2 regions of the Eisenbergiella sp. OF01-20 genome follow, and region 2 is predicted to be linked to the other one. Evidence: riboswitches for the same ligand, from Rfam matches in the RefSeq annotation. Region 2 holds a riboswitch; the other holds the start of a gene.
The links. Region 2 has a riboswitch for thiamine pyrophosphate ahead of DXA36_RS25510 (energy-coupled thiamine transporter ThiT). Riboswitches for the same ligand answer to the same signal wherever they lie in the genome.
Positions count from the first base shown of each region.

Region 1: it holds a riboswitch for thiamine pyrophosphate, as region 2 does, so the genes downstream of both, thiC (phosphomethylpyrimidine synthase ThiC) here and DXA36_RS25510 (energy-coupled thiamine transporter ThiT) in region 2, are expected to answer to the same signal.

Region 1 is NZ_QUES01000021.1:83,335-92,387, forward strand. Features, by position in the region: gene rhaB (rhamnulokinase) at 1-1,247, shown strand, start outside; gene DXA36_RS21180 (L-rhamnose isomerase) at 1,362-2,618, shown strand; TPP riboswitch at 2,740-2,846, shown strand; gene thiC (phosphomethylpyrimidine synthase ThiC) at 2,958-4,265, shown strand; gene thiM (hydroxyethylthiazole kinase) at 4,392-5,258, shown strand; gene thiE (thiamine phosphate synthase) at 5,255-6,559, shown strand; gene thiD (bifunctional hydroxymethylpyrimidine kinase/phosphomethylpyrimidine kinase) at 6,528-7,331, shown strand; gene DXA36_RS21205 (M48 family metallopeptidase) at 7,311-7,697, opposite strand; gene DXA36_RS21210 (MATE family efflux transporter) at 8,022-9,053, shown strand, end outside.
Region 2 is NZ_QUES01000032.1:49,619-58,671, forward strand. Features, by position in the region: gene DXA36_RS25495 (sugar phosphate isomerase/epimerase family protein) at 1-838, opposite strand, end outside; gene DXA36_RS25500 (glycerate kinase type-2 family protein) at 852-2,105, opposite strand; gene DXA36_RS25505 (CdaR family transcriptional regulator) at 2,307-3,434, opposite strand; TPP riboswitch at 3,684-3,787, shown strand; gene DXA36_RS25510 (energy-coupled thiamine transporter ThiT) at 3,937-4,497, shown strand; gene DXA36_RS25515 (aldose 1-epimerase family protein) at 4,646-5,527, opposite strand; gene DXA36_RS25520 (energy-coupling factor transporter transmembrane component T family protein) at 5,620-6,447, opposite strand; gene DXA36_RS25525 (ABC transporter ATP-binding protein) at 6,440-8,149, opposite strand; gene DXA36_RS25530 (ECF-type riboflavin transporter substrate-binding protein) at 8,392-8,946, opposite strand.

The DNA of each region.
Region 1 (9,053 bases), on a different contig from region 2:
TTCGTGAGATCAAAGAAGGGCTGAAGGCCTGTAAGGCGGCGGGAAAGGTACCGAAGTCCATGGGAATCGATACCTGGGCGGTGGATTATGTGCTGCTTGATAAGCAAGATCGGATTCTGGGCAATACCTATGGTTACCGGGACGGCAGGACAAAAGGAATGGATAAAGAGGTTTACCGGGTCATTCCGGAGGATGCGCTGTATGCCAGAACCGGGATCCAGAAACAGATTTTTAATACCATTTACCAGCTTATGGCGGTTTCAAAACAGGAGCCGGAGAATATGGAGAAAGCCGACTGGCTGCTGATGCTGCCGGATTATTTTCATTTTCTGCTTACAGGGAATAAAATGTCCGAATATACCAACGCCACATCGACCCAGCTTGTCAGCCCCGAAACCAAGCAGTGGGATTATGAACTGATAGAAAGATTGGGATATAACCTTGCTGTTTTCCACCCCCTGCATATGCCGGGAACCGTGGTGGGACCTTTTTCCAAAGAGGTGGAGGAAGAAGTGGGCTTTTCCTGCGAAGTGGTTATGCCTGCCACCCATGATACGGCATCGGCGGTTATTTCGGTGCCGGCCCTCACGGAGGATTGTCTGTACATAAGCTCCGGGACATGGTCTTTGATGGGAATCGAAAATGACAGGGCTATTTGTACGCCGGAGAGCAGAAAACGGAATTTTACAAATGAGGGCGGCTATGAATACCGTTTCCGTTATCTGAAAAATATCATGGGGCTATGGATGATACAGTCCGTACGTCATGAGCTGGAAGATAAGTACTCCTTTGCCGGGCTTTGTGAGATGGCGGCACAGGAAAGTGATTTCCCATCCCGTGTGGATGTAAATGACGACGCTTTTCTGGCGCCTGAAAATATGACGGAGGCGATCAAAGCCTGCTGCAGAAAAAATGGATGGAAAGAGCCGGAAACCACCGGACAGATCGCGACGGTTATTTACCAGAGCCTGGCGGAAAGCTACGCGGAAACCGTGCGGGAAATCGAATCGTTGACGGGAAGACATTTTGATTCCATCAATATCGTGGGCGGCGGTTCCCATGCGGCCTATTTGAACCAGCTTACCGCAGATAAATCCGGCTGCTGTGTCTATGCCGGTCCCGGTGAAGCTACCGCAATCGGAAACCTGGCGGTACAGATGCTCAAGGATGGTAAATTCGCAGGGCTTGCCCAGGTACGCGCCTGCATCTATGAGTCCTTCGGCGTGAAAAAGTATGATCCCAGCTGAATGACAGCTGGTTTCCTCCGGAAACGGAGAGGGGCCAATGCCGGAAGGCAGTAATCCTATTATAAAAAAAGTGTTAAGAGACACGGTGTCCCTGGAGGACGGAAAGGAAGATTTATGAACGTAAAAGAAAGATACGATTCTGCGAAGGAAATGTATGCGGCGATGGGTGTGGATACGGACAAGGCAGTGGAAACCCTTGAAAAAATTGCAATTTCTATGCACTGCTGGCAGGGGGATGATGTAACCGGTTTTGATCAGAAGGGGCCTCTTACAGGGGGAATCCAGGCTACCGGAAATTATCCCGGAAAGGCCGGAACACCGGAAGAACTGATGGCGGATATCGATAAGGTATTCAGCCTGGTACCCGGCAGGCATAAGCTGAACCTGCATGCCAGCTATGCTGTGTTTGAAGAGGGCGAATTTGCGGACAGAGATAAGCTGGAGCCCAAACATTTTCAGAAATGGGTGGATTTCGCTAAGGAAAGAGGAATCGGCCTGGATTTTAACCCCACCTTTTTCTCGCACAGTAAGGTAGTGGACGGACTTACCCTGTCCAGCCCTATTGATGAGGTGCGTAATTTCTGGATTGAACACGGAAAAGCGTGTGTCCGCATTTCCCAGTATTTTGCGGAAGAACTGGGCGTTCCCTGTGCAATGAATATATGGATCCCGGACGGCTACAAGGATATTCCTGCCGACAGAATAGGCCCCAGAGCCAGATTTAAGGATTCCCTGGATCAGATACTTTCTATCCCTTATGACAAAGCAAAGGTTCTCGTATGCCTGGAATCCAAGGTGTTCGGCATCGGCCTGGAATCCTATACCGTAGGTTCCAGTGAATTCACCATAAACTATGCGGCTAAGAACGGTATCATCAGCCTGATGGATAACGGGCATTATCATCCGACGGAGCTGGTATCCGATAAAATATCTTCCATGCTTCTGTTTAATGAGAAGATTGCCCTCCATGTGACACGGCCGGTCCGCTGGGACAGTGACCATGTAGTGCTGTTTGATGATGAAACCAAAGAAATTGCCAAAGAAATCGTTAGAAATGACGCCATTGACCGCGTTCTTCTCGCCCTGGATTTCTTTGATGCCAGCATTAACCGTGTGTCCGCGTGGACAGTAGGCATGAGAAATATGCAGAAGGCCCTGTTATACGCCCTTGTTTCTCCCAACAAGCAATTCAAGGAGCTGCAGGATACCAACCAGTTTACCGAACTGATGGCAATGCAGGAGGAAATGAAGACCTATCCTTTCGGTGATGTCTGGGATTATTTCTGCGAAAAGAACAATGTGCCTGTAAAGGGTGACTGGTTCAAGGAAGTGAAGAAGTATGAAGAGGAAGTGCTTTCCAAGAGAGCATGAGCGGTGACCGTTCAGACAAGTACGAACGGTAATCACAGGCCCGTCAGACGCACATTTGACAAAAAACGGCAGTCATGATATGATAACCGACAGAACAATACCGGTACCGGTATTGCAAAATACATATGTTCAGGGGAGCTTGTGAGCAGGCTGAGAGGAAGTAATCCAACTTCGACCCTTAAACCTGATTTGGGTAATGCCAACGTAGGAAGAAGTGAGAGATCAGTTTATCAGCGGAGTATACCTATAGGGGTATGCTCCGTTTTTTTGGACTTTCCTCCGGATACAGACATTTCTCCTCCGAATCAGGCCCTCCTGAACAGGAAAGAGGGAAGCAGGATGGATTATGCTACACAGATGGAGGCGGCACGTAAGGGAATCCTTACAGAAGAGATGAGAATTGTTGCCGGAAAAGAAAAGCTTTCAGAAGAACTTCTTATGCGGCTTATGGCAGAGGGAAAAATCATCATTCCCTGTAATAAGCTTCATAAGTCCCTGGTGCCTAACGGGCTTGGCTCGATGCTGAAAACGAAAGTCAATGTGAATCTGGGGACCTCCAGGGATATGACGGATTTGGAGATGGAATATGAAAAAGTGCGCAGCGCCGTGAATATGGGTGCGGAGGCCATTATGGATCTGAGCTCCTTCGGTGATACCCGGAAATTCAGAAGGTATCTTACGCAGAATTGCCCGGCGATGATCGGAACGGTGCCTATCTATGATGCGGTGGTTTCTTATCACAAACCGCTGATGAAGATAACCTCACGGGAATGGATGGATATCGTGCGCATGCATGCGGAGGACGGTGTGGATTTTATGACGATCCACTGCGGCATTAACCGGGAAACCGCCCATAAATTCAAGAAAAACAAAAGGCTGACCAATATCGTTTCCAGAGGAGGCTCCATTCTTTTCGCCTGGATGGAAATGACAGGGGAAGAAAATCCTTTTTATGCCTATTTTGATGAAATCCTGGATATCTGCCGGGAATATGATGTTACGCTGAGCCTGGGAGACGCCTGCCGGCCCGGCTGTCTGGCGGATGCTTCAGATGCGTCCCAGATTGAGGAACTGATTACTCTGGGAGAACTGACAAAAAGGGCCTGGGAAAAGGCGGTGCAGGTTATGGTGGAAGGGCCGGGACATATGCCGCTGAACCAGATTGCCGCCAATATGGAAATCCAGAAAACACTTTGCCACGGCGCCCCCTTTTATGTGCTGGGGCCGATAGTGACCGATGTGGCTCCGGGTTATGACCATATTACCGCCGCTATCGGCGGCGCGGCCGCAGCCGCAGCCGGGGCTGCTTTTCTGTGCTATGTGACCCCGGCGGAGCATCTGCGCCTCCCGGATTTGGCGGACGTGAAGGAAGGGATTATTGCTGCCAGGATTGCCGCCCATGCGGCAGATATTGCCAAAGGGGTACCGGAAGCGATGTCCTGGGATAATTCCATGAGTGAAGCACGCAAGAGGCTGGATTGGAACGAAATGTTCCGCCTCGCCATGGATCCGGAAAAAGCCGTAAACTACCGGGAAGCCTCCAGGCCGGAAAAAGAGGATACCTGCAGCATGTGCGGAAACTTCTGCGCGGTGAAAAACATGAACCGGATTCTGGACGGAGAGATTGTGTCCATTTTTGAAGAATAAGAGTAACAGGGATAAAACCGTTACGAGCAAGATGAGAAAAGAGGGATAAATATGCAGACAGAGACAAAGCATTCCATGGAACAGAAGCATTCCATGGAACAAAAAAATTCCATGGAACAAAACACTATGGCGGCTTTTCCGGAACGGGTAAAAAACCAGGCACCCCTTATCCATAATATCACGAACTATGTTACTGTAAACGATTGTGCCAACATTTTGCTGGCCTGCGGGGGTTCTCCTATTATGGCCGATGATTTGCAGGAAGCGGAGGAAATCACCTCCCTTTGCGCCGGGCTGAATATCAATATAGGGACGTTGAATCAGCGTACGATACCCGCCATGTTGGCTGCGGGAAAAAAAGCAAATGCCTGCGGGCATCCGGTGCTTCTGGATCCGGTTGGAGCGGGCGCCAGCCGGCTGCGTACGGAAACGGCGGAGAAGCTGTTGAAGGAGGTGCGTTTTACGGCGATACGGGGAAATATTTCCGAGATCAAAGCGCTTGCCCTGGGGATGGGGACGACCAGAGGGGTGGACGCGGACGGTATGGATGCGGTTACGGATGACACTCTGGATGCGGCAGCGGCGTTTACCGGTGCATTTGCCCGGAAAACCGGGGCTGTGGTGGCGGTGACCGGGGCTGTGGATATGGTAACGGACGGGAGTGACATGTATGTCATAAGAAACGGCCATCCTATGATGCGTAAAGTGACAGGAACGGGCTGTATGCTCTCCGCCATGATAACCGCTTATCTTGCTGCAAATCCCGGCTGCCCCCTGGATGCCGTTGCCGCCGCGGTATGTGCGATGGGAATCTGCGGAGAACGGGCCTTCAGCAGGCTGACTCCGGAAGAGGGGAATGCCGCATACAGAAATTATATCATTGATGCCGTATATCATATGGATGGGAAAACATTGGAAAAAGGGGCAGAATTCCGGAAATATAGGCTGGAGGCAGACGGTACTATGGCGCTTTCAAAAGGAGAACAGCCATGAAATGTGAGAAAAGAACCCTGCTTCTGTATGCGGTAACCGACCGGTCATGGGTTGGGGATAAAACGCTTCGCTGGCAGGTGGAAGAGGCTTTGAAGGGCGGGGTTACCTGTGTCCAGCTCCGGGAAAAGGATATGCCGGAGGAGGATTTCCTGAAGGAAGCAGAGGAAATAAAAGTGCTTTGCCGCAGCTATGGTGTCCCTTTTCTGATCAATGATAATGTGACTTTGGCTGTCCGCTGCAAAGCGGACGGCATCCATGTGGGACAGCGGGATATGCAGGCCGGAGAGGTACGCAGAAGGATTGGGGATGCTATGCTGCTGGGAGTATCGGCCCAGACAGTGGAACAGGCGGTGGAAGCGGAAAAAAACGGAGCCGACTATCTGGGAGTCGGCGCGGTGTTTGCCACCTCCACCAAAGCGGATGCGCAGGAGGTTACACTGGATACACTCCGGGAAATCTGCCGTGCGGTTTCCATTCCGGTCTGCGCTATCGGCGGGATCCATAAGGGGAACATGCATGAACTAAGAAACACAGGGATTGACGGAGTGGCTCTGGTTTCCGCTGTTTTCGCCAGCCCTTCTATACAGAAGGATTGCAGAGAACTGCTGGGACTGGCAAAGACCCTGAAACAAAGAGGCGCTGTTTTTGATGCGGACGGAACCCTGCTGGATTCCATGTCCGTCTGGGATACATTGGGTGCGGATTATCTGCGCACAAAGGGGCTTTCTCCCCGGAAGGATCTGGAGGAGCAGTTAAAAAACAGGAGCCTTCACCAGGCGGCTTCTTATTTTCAATCGGCTTATGGAATAACGGATTCGCAGGAAACGATCATAGAGGATATCAATGGCATGATCGCCTCTTTTTATTGCAGTAAGGTACAGCTGAAGAAAGGCGTGAAGGATATGCTGGAAATGCTGCGGAAGGAAGATATAAAGATGTGTGTGGCTACCGCAACGGATAAGAACCTTATAGAGGAAGCGCTGCGAAGAAACGGGATTCTGGATTGTTTTGAGGAAGTTCTCACCTGTGCGGAGGTCGGTGCCGGAAAGGATGAACCTGCCATCTTCCGGGAAGCCCTGCGCATTCTCGGAACGGCAAAAGAAGATACGGTGGTATTTGAAGATGCTCTTTATGCGGTGCGGACGGCAAAAAAGGACGGCTTTTTGGTAGCGGCGGTTTATGACCCTTCTGCGGCCGATGAGGAAGAAAACCTTCGGAAGCTGTCGGATTATTACATCCGATCTTTTGACGAAAGGATAACTATATTTGATGAAAAAAATACTTACGATTGCAGGCTCTGATCCCAGCGGCGGAGCCGGGATACAGGCGGACATAAAAACCATCACGGTGCACGGCCTGTACGCCTGCGCCGTGATAACCTCCCTGACTGCACAGAATACCAGAGGCGTATATGGGATACGGGACGTGGAACCGGATTTTGTGGCGGCTCAGTTGGATAGTGTCTTTTCGGATATTTATCCCGATGCGGTTAAGATAGGAATGGTATCCGGGAAAGGAATCCTGGAAGTGATTCTGAATAAGCTGAGGCAGTACCGGCCGTCCCATATCATAATTGATCCGGTTATGGTATCCACCAGCGGCCGTGAGCTGCTTTCTTACCGGGCGCGGAAGCTTATGGAGGAGGAATTGCTGCCTATGGGAACGCTCATTACACCGAATATCCCCGAAGCACAGACTCTGACCGGCCTGTCTGTCCAAACAGAAGCGGATATGGAGGAAGCGGCGGAAAGGCTTGCCCTGCGCACCGGAAATGCCGTACTGATAAAAGGCGGGCACCGGGAAGGGGAAGCGGCGGATATTCTGTTTTGCGGCGGAAAGGTATCCCGTTTTGTATCTCCGCGTATAGAGAATCCCAATACACATGGTACCGGCTGCACCCTTTCTTCCTCCATCGCCTGCCATATGGCGGAAGGGAACGATATAGAGGAGAGCATACGAAAAGCAAAAGAATACCTGAACGGAGCGCTTGAGGCAATGCTTGATCTGGGGAAAGGGAATGGACCCCTGAATCATATGTACGCCATAAGAGGTTCAGGTATCCAGAATAAATAGTTCCGATCCGTGCTCCTTCAGCCATTTTTTATGATCGTTATAATCCGGCATGACATCCGCCACCGCATTCCAGAAATTCCGGGAATGATCCATATGCTTCAGATGACAAAGCTCATGGACCACCACATAATCCAACACTTTGGGAGGGGCCATCATAAGCCGCCAGTTAAAGGAGAGGGTACCGCGGCCTGAACAGCTGCCCCAGCGTGTCCGCTGGCCCCGTATGGTAATGCGTTTATAGGTACCGCCCGTAAATTGTTGATAATATGCCGCTCTCATAGGAAAATACGATGCCGCCGCCTGACGGTATCTTTTTTCAAATGCCTGTTTCTGGGAAACGGTCATGTCTGCAGGGAAAGTAAACATAGCAACCTCATTTTCTGTCCGGAGTATATCTTATGCGGTTCCTTCTGCCCGGCTAAAAACGCAGGGCGGGACACGGAACCGTAATCAGTGATAATCATACAATGCCAAAATAGATTTTAACATAAAATCTTTTCAACAGGGGAAAAAGTTGCTACAATAGAAAAGAATGTATTCGTTACAGATTACGGAGTGAACAGTATCATGTATTATGTAATGAGTACGGGACATGCTGTGAGAAAAGGAAACAGAAAGGAAATGTGCCCGAACTGGTGCTGCCCGCTATTGTTACCGGCCGGATGGAGCACAAGGGGCGGGAAAGAAAGAATGGTGAAGAAGAGAGCACGAAAATGGAATATGCTGGAGGATTCTCCCGGAATTACCCTGTTCCTGTTTGCCCTTCCGATGATCCTGGGCAATCTGTTCCAGCAGTTTTATAATATGGTGGATTCCATGATTGTGGGGCAGTTTGTGGGGGAGAAGGCTCTGGCTGCCGTAGGCGCTTCTTATGCGCTTACAAATGTATTTGTAATGATTGCGATCGGCGGGGGGATCGGCGCTTCCGTCATAACCTCCCAATATCTGGGAGCCGGCGATACCGGAAAAATGAAAACCTCCGTTTACACGGCGCTCCTGACCTTCCTTGCTGTGGGAGGCCTGCTGGGGGTATTTGGTTTTTTGATGAACCGGCAGATATTGGTATGGCTGAATACACCGGACGATATTCTGGTAGCGGCGGGGATCTACCTGGGAATTTATTTTCTGGGAATGCCTTTTTTGTTTATGTATAATATCCTTTCCTCTATGTTCAATGCGATGGGAGATTCCAGAACGCCTTTGTGCCTGCTCATTTTTTCCTCCGTATTAAATATTTTCCTGGATCTGTGGTTTGTAACGCAGTTCGGGATGGGAGTGGCAGGTGTGGCGATAGCAACGGTAATTGCGCAGGGAACGGCGGCTGTCATATCCTTTCTGCTGCTGATGCACCGCCTGCGCAGCTTTGAGGCCAAAGGGACTGTGCCGGTATATGATGCGGGAATTCTCGGTTCCATGGTAAGGATAGCGCTTCCGTCCATTTTGCAGCAGTCCATCGTTTCCATCGGCATGCTGCTGGTACAGTCTGTGGTAAATGGATTCGGCTCTTCGGTTCTTGCCGGTTATGCGGCCGGTACCAGGATAGAGTCCATTTGTATTGTTCCCATGATATCCACGGGAAACGCGATGTCTACCTTTACGGCCCAGAATATGGGAGCTGGAAAGCCGGAACGCGTCCGCAGAGGATACCGGGCCGCCTATGCCATCACCGGCGGTTTTGCGCTTTTAATCGGCCTGCTTCTGTTTTTCTTTGATAAGCAGATT
Region 2 (9,053 bases):
CATTCTCTCCATTCCAGGGTTTTACCTCCAAGGAAAGGACGTATGGATTCTCTTGATCGAAGAATCCCTCTTCTTTCAGTATCTTAAAGAAATCCAATAGCTGCTGCGTATCGTTCGCACCCCCGGGGAAACCAAATCTGGGATGCTGATCGCCATATGCTTCATACCCTTCCTTCACAACAGCATTACCAATATGAAAATGTGTTATAAAGGGCCGCAATGTCTGTATAACAAATTTTGAAGTCTCATATGTGGTTGGGAAATGAGATAAATCCACAATAAGGCCAAAGTTACTGCACATACATTTCATATCAGCTGCAAATTTTGCTGCATAAGGCGCCGGACCTATTAAGGCCGCCTTATCCATATCATAGTCAAATACTTCCAGTTCGACTGTCATCCCTTTTCCAGCCGCATAATCACATACATTTTTTGTAGTTTTCAAAAGTTGCTGATATGCTTTTTCTTTTGTCTTTTCTTCCCATTTCCCGGCCAGAAAAGCAATACCTCCCGCCCCTAAATATTCAGCTTCATCCACAGCATCCATAAGAGTTTTTTCTGCCTTAAGTCTGCCATTTTCATCGATATCATTTGGATTCAATCCCGGCCCCAGCAGCCTTGGCTGTGCTCCATAGCACACTTTTATGTGTGACTGCTCCAGCATTCTCCTTGCACTCTCACGTACTGCCTCTTCTTTCATCTGCGTTACTTCCAACACATCAAAGTAATCATCGCAGCAGATAGTTTTAATGGAATCCAACACCTCATAGTCTGCAGGGGGATGACTCATCCACTGAATTGTCCCAATTTGGAAATACTTATGTATCGAATCCTTCATAACACTTCCCTCCTTATGCTTTGCAAAGAATGACTGCTATATCATTCACATTAGTTCCTGTTGCACCGGTTTTAATTAATCCCCCTATCTTTTCCAAGGCATGATAAGAATCATTATTTCTTAATGCCTCTTCACATTTTATTCCCAGAGCTTCCAACTCTTCGGCTGTTTTTCCATTCACAATTCCGCCGGCTGCATCCGTTGGTCCATCTGTGCCGTCTGAACTGATTGAAAATACTACCACATTTTCCAAATCCCTTATTCCTTCTGCGGCGCTTAACGCTATTTCCTGATTCCTGCCGCCTTTTCCCCTCCCGGAAACTTTAACCACTGTCTCCCCGCCTACTATTACCGCACACGGCGTTTTTAAACTGTATTCTTTCTTTTCTAATACAGTACGTGCAATAGATGCGATGAATCTTCCGGCTTCTTTTGCCTCACAGTCTAATGTATCGGACAAAATATAGGGAATGTATCCCAATTCTTTTGCATACTTCGCTGCTGCTTTACAGAATTCGCTTACACTGCCTGTCAAATATGTTTCTACATTATTCACGTATCTCGGTGTTTCTTCTTTTAAAGCAGAAAGAATATTTTCTTTTAACTTCAGATCGTATTTTTGAATAATATGAAAGGCATCCTCACATGTAGATGTGTCTGCATAAGCTGGTCCTGAGGCTATCATATCCAGTTTATCTCCCAGAATATCTGACAATACAATTGCATAAACTCTGGCAGGCGCACAATATGCAGCAAATTTCCCGCCCTTGACATCCGATAACCTTTTTCTTATCGTATTTATTTCTGTAATATCAGCCCCGCATTTTAAACATTGCTGTGTTACTTCCTGGAGATCTTCCAACGTAATTCCACGAATTGGTTTTTCAAATAAAGAGGAACCTCCTCCGGATAATAAAAAAATAATATTATCTTTTTCTGTCAGCGTCTTAACCATGTCAATAATCTTCTGCGTTCCGGCAATTGAATTATTATCAGGTATAGGGTGACCCGCTTCAATAATTTCAAATTTATCAAGCGGTTTTTCTGCATGACCGTATTTTGTAAGAATAATACCTTTTCTAATGTGCTCGCCAAGAATTTCCTGACATGTATATGCCATTTTCCAGGCTGCTTTTCCGATTGACACTACATAAACATTTTCCAGGCTCTTTCTTTTATTCAATACGGTTCGGACTGCTTTATCCGGCATTACTTCTTCAATAGCCTTACGGATAATTATTTCAGCGTCCCTGTATTCTGCTCTCATTCTCTGTCCATACACCTCTGCTTTCTTTCATAAGCAAGGTATTGATTTGCTCACTGCTGTTTTGTATAAATTAATTATAGTCATGCTTCACGAAATCTTCTCGTCCTCCTTCTACAAAGAATTCCGCCTTTTTTTGTGTTGTCAATACAAATAAAAAAGGAATGAAACTATTTCTCATTCCTCATTTGAATTTTCAGTTTTCTATTTTCTCAAAAGATAATAATAAAAGCATTCCATAAATTCCCTGTCCGAATTTTTCGCAAGAGGATTCATGTTAAGAATTTCCCTGATTTTATCCAGCCTGTACACCAGCGTATTCTTATGTACATGCAGCCAGTCACTGGCATTATTCAGGTTATATTCCTTTTCAATTAAAGCACCTATCGTTTCAAGATAATTATCAATAAACTTTTGTCCCAGCTTCTGCTTGAGCATCAAAAACAGCGTATGGAATTCTGTCATTGATGCCATTGACTCCAGATATTTCACTATATAATCATAAAAATAAAAGCTTCCTGATTTTCTTATATTTTTCTGCATCCACAGGCAATACAGATAGGCCTGACGATAGTACATGATGTCATTTTGTAAAGGCCCTATATATATCCCTGACTTAATATCCGCATGCCTGATATACTGCAGAAAGGCAGCGAGATACTCTGCAATCATATATTTGTAATCCTGCATGATATATCCGATCGGGCAGTCAATGGATTTAAAAATCACCAAAAAACCTTCCCTGGTAATGTCAACAAAATCCTGTCTTGAAAAATATTTGTTGTCCTCCAGAAGCTGTCTTAGTTTTTCCCCGCTCACCGTACTGTCCTTACATTCTATCAAAATAGGCACACGCACCATATCTTCTTCCAGATTCAATGCAACAATATATTTTGTTAAATCCTCTCTGACAAAATCATCACTATACAAAATCAGGTGTATCAGCTGTTCCTTTAAATTATATTTTCTCAAGCTTTCAAATTTATAGGATTCATACTCCAGCATTAATTCTACAGACATCTTAACAATTTTTGCCACCGGCATTATTTCCCTTGGATCACCTGACAAACCAACTACGCCTTCTTTTCTTTTATTTACATGAACCACCATATTAACACCGCATTTTACGCCTTTATCCGAATCTTCTTTCGTTACAACCCTGCTGTCCTCATCTCCTTTCATCAGCTGAAATGCTACCTCATGGAAAGTACCGACCCTTTCCTTCATTCTGCTCGCTATGATAATCCCGTCCTCGTCCATAATATTAATATTATATTCCGTAAACTGTGATAGTTTATCTATTAAACGTTCCGCAAACAACCTGTCAATCATCTTTAATATACCTGCCAGTTCTATTTACTACTAATTAATAGTATATATGTATTTTCTTAATCTGGCTAGAAATAATTATTAACATTAGTATATAATATTTACCATATTTGCTAAAGCGCCAACATCTTCCATTATATTCTGACCTTATTCTATGTTTCGTTATAATTAACAGCTGCAGAAGTACACTTTTCTCAGTACATACTTGACTTTTTTGTGTTGCCAGTTTATAGTAAATAAGAATTTAATACAGATGCACGCTAGGGGAGCCGATTGCTGAGACTGAAACCGATGGTTTCTGACCCTTACCACTTGACCCGGGTAATACCGGCGTAAGGAAGCACCTTTGTAAAAGCAAATAAGATCAACTTATACCTTCTATTATTTGTCTTTACACAGGAACGTCATATGATTGTAATTGTCTGCGTAATAATTATAAAAGTTATTGCCGCCGTTGCAGTCATTGTTTCCCCTCTTTGCGTACGAATACCAAGGAGGTTTTTTTATGAGCAAAAGTTCTATCACCGTAAAGCAAGTCGTTTATTCCGGCGTTGCCATTGCCCTGGCAACCGTCATCGCCACCGTTATCAAGCTGCCCAGCCTGCCTAACGGCGGATCCATCACCCTTTTTTCCATGTTAATCGTCTGTCTGGCCGGTTACTGGTATGGTCCGAAAGTCGGCATCATAGCCGCTCTGGCCTATGGTGTGCTGCAGTTTATTACCGGGCCTTATGTGGTTCATCCCGCCCAGGTCCTTCTGGACTTTCCGCTGGCATTCGGCGCCCTCGGTCTTTCCGGATTCTTCAGCAAATCAAAGCACGGCCTTCTGAAGGGTTATCTCGTGGGCGTAGCCGGTCGGTTCCTGTTCCATGAAATTTCCGGATTTATTTTCTATACCACTTATGTGGGTGACTTTGGGGGAAATATGGCCGCCATCTGGGCATCTACCCTTTATAACCTCAGCTATATTCTTCCGGAAGCGATTCTTACCGTTATCCTTATTGCCCTTCCCCCGGTGGAGAAGGTGATGGGAAGGCTGAAGGTTATGGCTACGGGCAGTAACTAAATCCATGAAAAAAGGTATGACGGGCAAATACCATTCTCTCTCCGCCCCTTCCATAGAAAGCGTGCCTTAAGGCACACTGAAAAACGGCCCTGTCTAAAATTCAGACAGGGCCGCCATATTGCAGAAACTATATACCGTTTTGGGAAGCTTACTGAATCTCAATGCTCCAGCTGTTCCGGTACACACCGCCGGCCTTCAGGCTTACCAGGCCCGGCTGGTCGGAAAGCTCCTCTACAACTCCCTGTCTTGAAGGAAGGGACGACCAGGGTTCTATACAAACATAAGGTGCTTCAGTTAATGTGGCATGCCAGAAACCGATATAGTCCATATCCGGGTAACTCACTGTCACACGGCGCGTACCCCTGTCTGATTTTAATGACACCATTTTCGGCACCTGTGTCAGAACAATGGCGTCATTATCGAAGAGGCTGTGCCGTAACGGTATCTTTTTCCCGTCTTCCAGAGGGAAAGGTTCTGTACTGCCATCCACGAAACACTCCGGGGAAAATCCGATTCTGACAGGTTCGTCATACTCTTTTCTGCCGGCAAATTCCAGATAATAATCTTCAAATCCAAGAGACTCCTCCATGGGAACCAGAAAACCGGGATGCCCGCCGATTCCGAAATACATAGTCTTTTCATCATGATTCTCCACCTGATAAGTAATATGAAGGACATCCCCGTCCAGTTCATATATTACCCGGTAGGTAAACGCATAGGGGTAATGTTTCCGTGTCTCTTCCCCGGCGTCCAGCCGGAAAACGATGCGATCCTCCGTCTGTTCTTCCGCAATAAGTTCCGTCACATGTACAAAGCCGTGGAGCGGCATGGGATAACTTTTACCGTCCAGCGTATATCTTCCTTCCGTCATACGGGCAATATAGGGAAAGAGGTTAGGCGCTTTTTCATCCCAGTATTGCGGATCGGCCTGCCACAGGTACTCCCTGCCGTCCCGTATAATGGACTGCATTTCGCCCCCTCTGCTGCTTATCTGTACCTGCAGTTTTTCGTTTGTAATTGATAAATTCATAGCTGCTCTCCTTATCCCTTTCCTTCCATGCTGTCAGGGCTTATATTTTTCGTGTAATATGCAAAACACGGATGGCTTTTGTATCCCATCCGTTACCGGAAAGGATTATAAAACCGGTTGCCGTCGTAGAACGTAATCACCAGCGCCCCCACGACAAAACAGATGACAAAAGCCAGTGTCAGATAATCATTGCGTTCCAGGGACTTCCCCATGTACCACGTCCTTTTTTTCTTCTTCCCGAAGCCTCTCAGCTCCATGGCATTACTCACCACATCGATGCGATCCATACTGGAAAAAATGAGAGGGAAAATAATGTTAGCCATATTTTTAAGGCGTTTAAACAGGGATGCCTTGTTGGACATTTCAATTCCCCTTGCTTCCTGGGCATGTTTTATTTTGGTAAAATCGGATTGTACATCCGGCACATAACGCAGGGCAATAGCGATGGCATATCCCACGTTATAGCTGATTCCGAGACGGTTCATACTCGCTGCAAATTCGCTGGGGTTGGTGGTCACCATGAACATCAGCACCACCGGTACCACGGTGAAATACTTCAGCATGATATTGAACTCGTAAAACAACTGCTCGGTAGTAACGCTGTAACGTCCCGCTATGTGGAACAGCACCGTCTTGGTTCCGTAGATTTCCGTTCCCTGGTAAGGGGAAAAAAGGAAAACGGTCAGCAGGTTCAGGAACAGGAAAAAAAGGATAAACTTGAATACCGTCCCCACCTGCTTCCATTCGGTTTTGGACACCTTGAAGATCAACAGGCTGACGGCCAGCATGACAGCAAGAATCCTGGTATCATAGGTGAGCATGCCCGCGATGGACCAGAGAATAAAAAACAGCATCTTCGTCACGCCGCTCAGACGGTGGATCCAGGTATTCTTGGGCGTATAAGTCAGAAGTCTAGCCATTGGCTCTCTCCTCTCTTTCATAATAGATAAACCGTTCTACAAAACCGGAAGGATCCGGGATCCCGCATCTCACCGCCAGATCATACAGCGATGTCTTTTTCAGGTATGCTTTATCCGCTATGGCTTCACTGGTCAATACTCTGGCGGGGATATCGTCCGCTATCAGCTCGCCGTCCGCAATGACAATAGCCCGGTCCGTATATTCCAGCATCAGATGCATATCGTGAGTGATCATCATAATGGTAATCCCCAGGCGGTCATTGATTTCCTTCAGAAAATCCATAATTTCCGTATAATGCCTGAAATCCTGTCCCGCCGTAGGCTCGTCCAGAATCAGGACCTCCGGATTCATTACGAGGATAGAGGCGATGGTCACCCTCTTTTTCTGTCCGAAGCTCAGTGCAGAGACGGGCCAGTTACGAAAAGGATACAAACCGCAGATCTTCAGCGTTTCAAAGACCCGTTCCTTCACTTCTTCTTCGGGAACGCCCCGTACCACCAGCCCCAATGCCACTTCATCATATATCATAGGTTTGCTGATCATCTGATTGGGATTCTGCATGACAAGGCCGATTACCTCGCCCCGTTCCTTTATGGATTTGGTGGAAATGTCCGTACCGCCCAGCAGAATGCTCCCTCTGTCCGGGTTAATAAAACCGCACACCAGATTGGAAAGGGTACTTTTTCCTGCACCGTTTTTCCCTACAATGCTGAGCATTTCCCCTTTTTCTATTTTAAATGCAATATTCCGGAGAACCGGATTTCCTGTAATATAGGAGAAATCCAAATCCAGTACCTCCAGGGCCGATTCCTTTCCGGGCCGGGCAGGAGGAAGCTGGGCCTTCCGGTACCACGCCTGTATCTTTTCCTTGTAAGGCTCCAGATCCATACTTTCAATATGCTGGGGACAGGTTTCCCGGAGAATTTCGCAGCCGGCATGCTTTAAAGCCGTGATATACAGCGGCTCCCGGATCCCTTCTTTCTCAAGGATGTCCGTACAGAGCAGCTCGTCCGGCTTTTTGTCCGCGACAATCCGGCCATCTCCCACTACCACAATCCGATCCACATCCCGGTATAGGGCATCCTCCAGCCTGTGTTCGATAATAAGCACGGTTTTACCGGTCGTCCGGCTGATTTTATCGATTAAGTCTATGGCTTTTTTCCCGGTTGCCGGGTCAAGATTTGCCAAAGGTTCATCAAATAACAGAATGTCCACGTCATCTATCAGCACGCCGGCCATGGAAACTCTTTGCTTCTGGCCGCCTGACAGCTCCGTGGGGGCATGGCTTAACAGTGATTTTACATCCACGGTTTCTGCCACTTCATCAACCTTTGAAAACATTTCCTCCTGAGGCACACAATCATTCTCCAGGGCGAACGCGATATCCTCCGCCACAGTGAGGCCGATGAACTGTCCGTCCGTATCCTGAAGCACGGTGCCGACCAGCTTGGACATACCAAAAATCCCTGCCTTCGAAGGATCCTCTCCCCCCACAATCAGCGTCCCCTGGCTTTCCCCCGGAAATGAAAAAGGAACCAGACCGTTGATACAATGGGCCAGTGTGGATTTTCCGGATCCGGAGGGTCCCACTATCAGGACTTTCTCACCCGGATATATCGCAAGGTCTATATTGTACAGCGTCGGTTCTACCTGAGAACGGTATTTAAATGTATAATCCTTGAATTCAATAATCGGGGTCATATTTTACCTCACTTTTTTTCCTTCCTGCGTACAGCCATCCGCGGCAACGGATTCTATCCGGGCAGGAAGTCCCGGAGGCACAGGCTCAGAACCGTTTCCACGGCAGAACCTATGCCTCCCGGTATTCTTCTCTTATACCCCGAATTTAAGTTCGTGGGGACTGCTGTGCCGCAGGTATGGCGTCCTGCCAGCTGAACTTCTCAGGAAATTAATCTTCCGAGGAAGTTAATCTTCCGAGGAAGTTAATCTTCCTTGGATAAACTTGACGATTTCGCCCCAATCTTGGAATATGCCAGGGCGAGCAGTGTCCCCAGTACAGCCGCTACCACAATATTACCGATAAATGCAAGAACACCCTGAGTAAATACCTTGTTGGAAGGCTCCGCATAAATCAAAATATCAAGGATAGGAGCGAGGACAATCCAGGCAAGGGCATTGGCAATAATCTGCACAACATTGAACAGGGCAATCGCTTTGCCGTTGAAGCCACCGTTCTTAATGGCATACTTGGATGCAAACAATCCCATCAGGATACCGAACAGGGCATCCGGGAACACCCAGCTCCACCAAACGCTTCCATAAAAAAGCGCATCTCCCAGTGCATGTCCGATCAGGCCGATAGCTCCGCCGACGATAGGTCCGAAAACTGCCGAAAAAAATGTCAGGACTGCAACTCTGGACTGCAAAGCGGTGTTGGGGATGATGGCGAAAGGAACCTGTACATTGGTGAGAACGATGAAAAGTGCGGTTCCGATGCCGATTGCAACGACTTCTTTGATACCGAATTTCTGTTTCATTTGGGTCTCCTCCTCATAAAAAAGTGTGTTACGGCGCTGCTGCGGAATTTTCCGGCAAGCCGGACACTCCCCGGCAGGCCATTCTTATGTAGCCTTTTGCCGGAAAC